DNA from 2 places in the Trinickia sp. HAY1-2D genome. Region 1 is predicted to be linked to the other one. Evidence: predicted binding sites of a transcription regulator. Region 1 holds the regulator's gene; the other holds the start of a gene.
The links. The regulator FNR, encoded in region 1, switches genes on or off when oxygen is low (the NO sensors DNR and NnrR bind a similar motif). The targets are predictions, from matches to a motif close to TTGATNNNNATCAA.
Positions count from the first base shown of each region.

Region 2: cydD (thiol reductant ABC exporter subunit CydD) is a predicted target of FNR. The motif match lies at 1,499-1,512, and genes of this name have one in related genera.

Region 1 covers NZ_JBPGWX010000002.1:2,108,563-2,112,983, reverse strand. The annotation lists gene phaZ (polyhydroxyalkanoate depolymerase) at 1-744, shown strand, start outside; gene ACR9ZC_RS17015 (universal stress protein) at 781-1,248, shown strand; gene ACR9ZC_RS17010 (universal stress protein) at 1,316-1,792, opposite strand; gene fnr (fumarate/nitrate reduction transcriptional regulator Fnr) at 2,079-2,858, shown strand; gene ACR9ZC_RS17000 (zinc-dependent alcohol dehydrogenase family protein) at 2,887-3,876, opposite strand; gene ACR9ZC_RS16995 (DUF1488 family protein) at 3,898-4,176, opposite strand; gene ACR9ZC_RS16990 (ureidoglycolate lyase) at 4,326-4,421, opposite strand, start outside.
Region 2 covers NZ_JBPGWX010000002.1:2,564,868-2,569,288, reverse strand. The annotation lists gene ACR9ZC_RS19145 (cytochrome ubiquinol oxidase subunit I) at 1-1,395, opposite strand, end outside; gene cydD (thiol reductant ABC exporter subunit CydD) at 1,704-3,518, shown strand; gene cydC (thiol reductant ABC exporter subunit CydC) at 3,515-4,421, shown strand, end outside.

The sequences.
Region 1 (4,421 bases):
GCGTGCGGCGAGCCGGCTCCGCTCAGCCTCACGCTGATGGGCGGTCCCATCGATGCACGCATCAATCCGACGGCGGTCGGCCGCTTCGCGCTCGCGCACAGCATCGGCTGGTTCCGAGACACCCTCATCGATATCGTCCCGCCCGGTTACGCTGGGGCAGGCCGACGGGTCTATCCAGGCTATATTCAACATGCGGCGCTGATGGCCGTGCATCCGGACCGCCAGCTCGCACTCGAATCGCGGTACTGGGCGCACCGGTGGCGCGCAGACAAGACAAAAGCCGCGGAAAGCCGACGCGCGCTCGACGAGTACGCCGCCGTGCTCGACATGACCGAGGACTATTTCCTCGATACCTTGCGGGTCCTCTTTCGCGAGCACCGGCTCGCGCACGGTATTTGGCAGATTGCCGGACGCCGCATCGATGGCTCGGCGCTTGCTCGCACCGCCCTTTGTACGGTCGAGGGCGATTGCGACGATATCACCGGCGCGGGCCAGACGCATGCCGCCCATACCGTTCTCACGTCCGTGCCAAAGCGCTCGAGAATGCGCCTGACGATCGCCGATTGCGATCACTACGGTCTTTTTACCGGAGCCCGCTGGCGCGAAGCGATCCACCCCGAGCTGGCCCGTTTCTGGCGCTCGGCGTCCGCGCGGCGGCGTGGCTCCCCGGTCCGGCCACCCCCGACGGCCAGATCGCGCGCACTTGATTCAGATCAGGCTGCAACGATGAGCGTGCGCCGATGATGCCCGGAAAACGGATCGACTTCGCGGAAGGCCCAAATGTATCGACACATCCTCGCCCCTATCGACGGTAGTGCCACGTCCACGCGCGCGCTCGAGGCCGCGCTCCGGTTCGCCAGCGGTTCCGGCGCCGAATTGCTTGCACTTTATGTCGTGGACGTGCCGGTCATCGGCTCGGAGGCGCCTGGCTACGATCCCAACCTGGTGCGCGATGCGCTTTTCGAGCAGGGAGCGCGCGTGGTCGACGAAGCGATCGAGAAAATGAAAGCCGCCGACGTTACCGGCACGCCGCGCGTGGTCGAGACCAACCCGCTTCGCGACGATATTGCGCATACGATTCTGCGCGTCGCCGAGGAGTGGCCGGCCGATCTGATCGTCATGGGTACCCACGGGCGGCGCGGATTCCAACGGCTCATGCTCGGCAGCGTAGCGGAACGCTTCCTGCGCATTTCGTGCTGTCCGGTTCTCCTCGTCCCGGCCAGCGATGCGGCGTCCGGTGAAAGTTGAGTGCCGGCCCGACGACACGGCGGCATCGATCCGGCACGCCGAGGCCCGGACGAGCCGCGGACTCCCGTCAGAGTTTGCCCGTTGCGCCGCGGGCCACTTCATCGTGGCGCACGAGCAACACCGGCAAATCCACCGAGCGCAGCAACGATTCGGCAACGCTGCCCAGCAACACGCGGCGCACGCCATGGCGACCATGCGTTCCAATGACGATGAGTTCCGCCCCACATTCCGCGGCGACGCGAGCGATGACCGAGGCTACGCTTTCGCCGTACGCGTCGACGACACGCGGCGTGCCCTCGACCCCTCCCGCCTTGAAGACTTCTTCGGCTTCCTCGAGCGCCGCCGTCGCCGCCTCGATCGCCTCGGGGCTCGCGCCCTCACCGCCCTGATAGACCGCACCAACGTCCACCAGTTGCGGGGCGTGCTCCACGACGCAGACCGCGACGATCGACGCGCCCGAAGCGCTGGCGATCTTTACGGCCTCGTCGAGCGCAAGACGCGCTGCGCGGCTGCCGTCAATGGCAGCCAGAATACGTGTGTACATGATGGTTCTCCGGGGCACCGGCCCACTGCATCGATCATTGATGCAATAAGTGTGCGACCCGCGAGGCCTGCGCGGCTTGATGCCGATCAACGAGCGATCGGGGGCGCCGCCATGCCTGACGAATGAGCCGATTCCTGCGCGACCGTAGGAAAATGCTTACAAAGCGCCGTCGATACCTACCCCAGTTTCGTATCGCGCTGATATTTTTTTCGCGGGGCGCTGGCCATACTCACTGCCATGAAAGATCACGTGCGTGCTGCCGCGCGCGTCACTGGCGGAGGCCACCATGTTGCTCGAACTGGATTTCCCCCGACAAGAAGGCCCATCCCCGGCCCCGCAGGAGACGTCCTGGGATGCCTACAGTCGAAAGCTACCGTCGTCTGCCAAGGAGGGTTGCTCGACCTGCTCGCTGCGCTCGGCCTGCGTCCCGGATGGGTTGACCGCTCAGGAAATCGCGCGCTTCGATGCGATCGTCAACACGACGCGGACCATCAAGCGCGGCGAAGCGCTGTACCGTACCCACGATCCGTTCGAGAGCATTTATGCCGTGCGGGCCGGTTCGTTCAAGACCGTCGTCATGCACCGCGATGGCCGAGAGCAGGTCACGGGTTTTCACCTTGCGGGCGAAGTGCTCGGGCTCGACGGTGTCTGTGCCGAACGACACAGCAGCGATGCGATAGCCCTCGAAGACAGCAGCGTATGCATCATGCCTTATTCGCTACTCGAATCGATGTGCACGGAATCGAAGCAGTTGCAGCGGCAAATGCTGCGCACGATGAGCAGCGAAATCGTGCGCGAATCGTCGCTCATGATGCTGCTCGGCACGATGAGCGCCGAGCAGCGCGTCGCCACGTTCCTGCTCAATCTATCGAGCCGCATGAAGGCGCGCGGCTACTCGGCCGCCGAATTCAACTTGCGCATGACGCGCGAGGAAATGGGCAATTACCTCGGCATGAAGCTCGAGACAGTCAGCCGTATGTTCTCCAAATTCCAGCGCGACGGGCTGCTCGAAACCCACGGCAAAAAAATCCGCATCGTCGATCTGACCGCGCTCGAAGCGGTTTGAGCCCGCCGATATACGCCCTCGAGTTGCGTCAATCGCCGGTCGTCAACACCGCGGCGCCGGTGAGGCGGCCCTCGCGCAAGTCGGACAGTGCCCGGTTGGCCTCGCGCAACGGATAGAGCGTCGTCTCGATGCGCAGCGGCACCTGGCCCGCGATCCGCATGAACGCGTGTCCATCTTCGCGCGTCAGATTTGCGACCGATACAAGGCGCCGTTCACCCCAGAGCAGGTCGTACGGAAAGGACGGAATCGCGCTCATGTGGATGCCGCCGCAGACCACGATGCCACCTTTGACGACGGCGGCCAGTGCGGCGGGCACGAGCGCGCCGACCGGTGCAAAAATAAGTGCCGCATCGAGCGGTTCGGGCGGTGCGGCATCGCTGCCGCCGGCCCAACGTGCGCCGAGTCGGCGAGCGAGCTGCTGCGCGGCCGTGTCGCCGGGCCGCGTGAACGCATAGACGATCCGCTGCTGATGGCTGGCCACTTGCGCCACGATGTGTGCGGCCGCTCCGAAGCCGTAGATGCCGATACGCCGGGCGTCGCCGGCCATCGAGAGCGTGCGATATCCGATGAGGCCCGCGCACAATAGCGGCGCCGCTTCCGCGTCGGAGTAACGAGCCGGTATGGGCAGACAATAGCGGCTATCCGCGGTAACCCACTCGGCATACCCACCATCGAGCGTGTAGCCCGTGAACGCCGGCCGATCGCACAGGTTTTCGCGGCCGCCGCGGCAGTAGCTGCATTGCCCGCACGTATGGCCGAGCCAGGGCACCCCGACGCGCTCGCCCAGCCGGAATTCGGTGACGCCCTCACCCAGGCCCGCGACGACACCGACGATTTCGTGCCCCGGTATGACGGGCGTCTTGGGATGGGCCAATTCCCCGTCGACCACATGCAAATCGGTGCGGCACACCCCGCATGCGCGAATGCGGATCGACAATTGCCCGGGGCCGGGCGTCGGATCCGGCAACTCGCGCTCGCTCAAGTGCGGGGACCGGCCGTCGAATACCATCGCGCGCACGTCGTTGTCTCCCGGTGCGAGTCAAGCGTCGTGAAAACGGAAAAACCCGCTATGCAGCAGCACCGGCTTCTTGCCGAGTTCTTGCAACAATTCGCGAGCGGCTCGTTCGATGGCGTGCCGATGCTTTTCGAACGCCGCAAGGACATCCTCTTCCCGGAGCGACTGGGCGCCAAAGTGGTCTTCGAGCGCCTCAGCGGTAATTGCGCATTGGACGCGCTCGCCATCGACGAGCGCCGGGAACGCGAGCACCAGGTCGCGGCCGCAGTACTCGGGAGCCTCGATCGGAAAAGAGATATGCATAGCGCCCCCTTTGCGGCAACCGTGCCGCGGCGAATCCATCCGGCAACCTTACGACAAAAGGCGCAGACGTGCCACGCGCCCTTGCCATCAGGATAGTCGATGGCAAGCGTCGTCCTGCTTGACTTGGATCAACGCTTGCGGGGCTCGGATCACTCCGCGGCGACCGTGCGTTGCCGCTGCTCGCCGAGCCCCTCGATGCCGAGGCGGATCGTCTGGCCCGCTTTCAAGTAAACGGGCTCCGGCTT
Region 2 (4,421 bases), 460 kb from region 1:
CATCCAGGTGGGTAACACACCATAGACCGACCACGGCTGGCGTCCGACCTCGGCGGTGATCCAGCCGGTTTCGCACGCGATGAACGGAACCGGGATCATCCATGGCGCGAGCTTGAGAAACCGGCGCCGGCGATGCACGTCCCCGCGTAATGACAAGATGACGGCGATCACGAAGTAGGCCAGCATCGAAATGCCGCAGGCCACCATGATGCGGAACATCCAGAACATCAGAAATACGTTCGGCACCGTGTCTTTCGAGGCCTTCGCGATATCGGCTTCGGTCGCTCGCTCGACGTCCTGGCCAGCCGCATAGCGCTTCACGAGAAACCCGTAGCCGAGATCGGCCTTGTGTGCCTCGAACTGCGCGAGCGCCGCGGCGTTGGTCGGATCGGCGCTCAACACCTTCAATGCGGCGACAGCGGGAATGCCGTTTCTGATCCGTTTCACCGCATCGGCTTCGATGCGGTCCACGCCCGGCACCGTCGTATCGAACGTGTGGGTAAGAAGCGGCGTGAGCACGTAGGGGATCTGCAGACTCCAGGCGTTGCGGCGCTCGCTGTTGAGCGGCCATGCCGCGACGTTGAAGGGCGCCGGTGCGGGCTCGGTCTGCCAGAGCGCTTCCATTGCCGCCAGCTTCGACGGCTGGGCATGGCCGCCCACGAAGCCTAGCGCATCGCCGAGCGTAATGACGCCGGCTACCGAGAGCACACCGAACAGACTGGCCATCCGAAACGAGCGCTTGGCGAGCTCCATGTGCCGGCCGCGCAGCATATAGAAGGCACTGATGCCCGTCACGAAGATGGCGGCGGTCACATAGCCGGCAATGCTCGTATGCACGAACTTGGTTTGCGCATCTTCGCTGAAAATCAACGCACTGAAGCTTTGCAGTTCCATGCGCATCGTCACGGGATTGAAGGCGGCCCCTTGCGGGTTCTGCATGAAACCGTTGGCCACGAGAATCCAGAGCGCCGAGAGATTCGAGCCGAGTGCGACGAGATAGGTGACGGCGAGATGCTTGCCTTTCGAAAGCCGCTCCCAGCCAAAGGCCATGAGGCCGACGAACGTCGATTCCATGAAGAATGCCATCAGGCCTTCGATGGCGAGCGGCGCACCGAAGATATCGCCAACGAAGCCCGAGTAGAACGACCAGTTGGTGCCGAACTCGAACTCCATCGTGAGACCGGTCGCCACGCCGAGCGCGAAATTGATCAGAAAGAGCTTGCCCCAGAACTGGGTGATATCGCGGTAGATCGGCTTTCCGGTGATGACATAGACGGTCTCCATGACCGCCAGAAGAAACGACAGCCCCAATGTGAGCGGGACGAACAGAAAGTGATAGAGCGCGGTCGCGGCGAACTGAAGCCGCGAAAGCTCGACCACGGTATTGCTGATCATGTGAAGCTCCGGTAATAGGCGTTGCCGAATCGTGCGAATGATGCGAACCGTGTGTCGGCAAAGACCCGGCACGAACGCGCGAACGCAACACGTTCGACTGTCGTTGATTTTAATTAAGCGCGGCTCGATTTCTTGCGGCATACCGTCGCAAGAACCACGCAAGCACGGGGCTCAGCGCGTCTCCGCGTGCCGGCCATCGTTTCGCGCGAGCGCGGTTCTGTTAAGGTGCGTGCCGGTACGGTTGCATCGTTGTTCGCATGGGTGCGACATCGTGCCGCGATGTTTTTATATGTTCGAGCTTCAAGAGCATGAGCCCCGATTCTCAGTTGAAAAAGACCCTGGATGCATGGCTTGCGCGGCGCGCGGACGGCATACGTGCGCCACTCGGAATGGCCGTCGCAATGGGACTGACGGCAGGAGTCGCCGTGATCGCACAGGCGGCGTTGTTGGCGTGGATCGTCAACGCCGTCATCCTCCGCGGCGCCGCGCTCGCGACAGTGTGGCCGGCACTGGCGGCCATGCTGCCGGCGATCGGCTTGCGCTTCGTCGCCGTGCAGGCGGCGCAGCGATATGCGTTCGCCGGCGCGGCGACCGTGCGCACCGCGTTGCGCGCGGAGCTCGTTCGCAAGATCCAGGCGCTCGGTCCCGCATGGCTTGCGAACGAATCGAGCGGTGCGTTATCGAGCCATCTCGTCACGGGAGTGGAGGCGCTCGAGGGCTACTATGCACGCTGGCTTCCTCAGCGCGCGTTGAGCGCGCTCCTGCCGCTCGCGCTCGTCGTCGTGATATTTCCGCTCGACTGGGTATCGGGTCTCGTGCTCGTATTGACTGCGCCGCTCATCCCGCTTTTCATGACGCTGCTCGGCAAGGATGCGGTGGCCGCGAACCAGCGCCAGTGGAGCCGGCTCACGCGCTTGAGCGCACGCCTGCTCGACACGCTCGCGGGCCTCGCGACGCTCAAGCGTTTCAACGCCAGTCGGCGTGAAGCGGAAATCGTCGCTCGCGTGTCCGAGTCGTATCGGCTCAGTACGATGCAGGTCTTGCGGATCGCGTTTTTGTCCTCGGTGGCGCTCGAATTTCTGTCGACGGTCAGCATTGCGATCGTCGCCGTGCTGATCGGCTTCAATCTGCTCTATGCGAAGGTGCATTTCCAGCCGGTGTTCTTCGTTTTGCTGCTCGCCCCTGAGTTCTATCTGCCGTTGCGTACGCTCGGCACGCACTATCACGCCCGCATGGAGGCCATTGCGGCCGCGGAGCGTATCGTCGACATCCTGAGCGCACCGTTACCGGAGCGTTGCGCTGAGCGCGCGACGCTGCACCCTGCGCAGCCTCACCGCGTTCGTTTCGAGCGCGTGTCGTTCGCGCATGCCGAAGGCCGCACCACGCTCGATGCGCTCAGCTTCGTTGCCGAGCCCGGCGAAGTCACGGCCCTGGTTGGCCCGAGCGGAGCGGGTAAGAGCACCGCCCTCAATTTGCTGCTCGGCTTCGCGTTGCCCCAAAGCGGTTCGATTTCGATCGACGACGTGGACCTGTCGGCCATAGACGAAGCCAGCTGGCTCGCGAACGTGGCATGGGTGCCGCAGCGCGCGCACCTCTTCGCCGGCACGGTGCTCGACAATTTGCGGCTCGCTTCGCCCGGCGCCTCGCTCGCGCGCGTGCGCGAGGCCGCCGAGCTTGCGGATGCGCACGAATTCATCGAGGCATTGCCCGCCGGATACGACACGCCTGTCGGCGAGCGTGGCGTGGGCTTGTCCGGCGGTCAGATTCAACGTCTTGCGCTCGCCCGCGCCTTTCTCAAGGATGCGCCCGTGGTACTGCTCGACGAGCCGACCGCCCATCTCGATGCGCGTACGCAGCAACGCATTCATGCCGCAATCGGTCGGCTCGCGCGTGGACGGACGGTGCTGCTTGCAGCTCACCGGCCGGCCACTGCGCAACTGGCGACGCATATCGTCGTCATCGATCGCGGACGTGCCCTCGAGAGCGGATCGCATCGGGAATTGATGTCCCGCGACGGCCTTTATCGCCGCCTGATGCGAGCCTACGACACGCACGATGCGCATGCAGATGCAGATGCAGATGCAGATGCAGATGCAGATGCGATTTCCGGAGTTGTATCGTGAGCGCCTCGCTGCGATCGGACCGGCCGAAGCATTCCCGCGTGCGTCTTGCGCACGAGGCTCGCGCCGATTTCATCCGCCTTGTTCTGCTCTTTCGTCCGTACTGGAAGCGGATGGCGCTCGGTGCAGCCGTCTCGCTCGCGACGCTGCTCGCCAATGTCACCCTCATGGCGCTTTCGGGCTGGTTCATCGCCTCGATGGCGCTCGCGGGTATCGCGCGGACGACTTTCGACTACTTCACCCCGGCGGCCGCGATCCGCGCCTGCGCGATCGTTCGTACGCTTGGGCGTTACATCGAACGGCTCGTCACCCACGATGCCACTTTGCAGCTGCTGGCCCAACTGCGCGTCTGGTTCTACTCGCGTATCGAGCCTCTAGCGCCGGCTCGCCTGGCCGATCTGCGCAGCGCCGATCTCCTGAGCCGCATTCAGTCCGATATCGATAGTCTCGATCACGTTTATCTGCGGGTTCTGCTGCCGATTATCGTAGGCGCGGTGGGTGCAGCGATCCTGATCGCCGCCACGGCCGTTTTTAGCCTGCCGGCGGCACTCGTGCTGTTCGTTTGCCTGCTGCTCGCGGGCGTGGTGCTGCCGGCTTGTCTGCTCGCCCGCGCGAACGAGCCTTCGCGTGCATGCGTGGCGCTGCGCGCGCAAATGCGCGAGGCAGTCATCGACGCCATGCAGGGATCGGCCGAACTGCGTGTCTACGGCGGTGAGGCATGCTATGCGCAGCGCATCGACGCGCTATCGGCGGAACTCGTCGCCAGGCAGGCCGCGGTGAACCGGCTCGATGCACTCTCGCAAGCGACGCTCGTCGTAGCGGCATCGCTGGCGATGTGGGCGACGCTCGTACTCGTCGTTCCATCCGTGAGCCGCGGTGCCTTGCCGCCGGCTGATCTGGCGATGT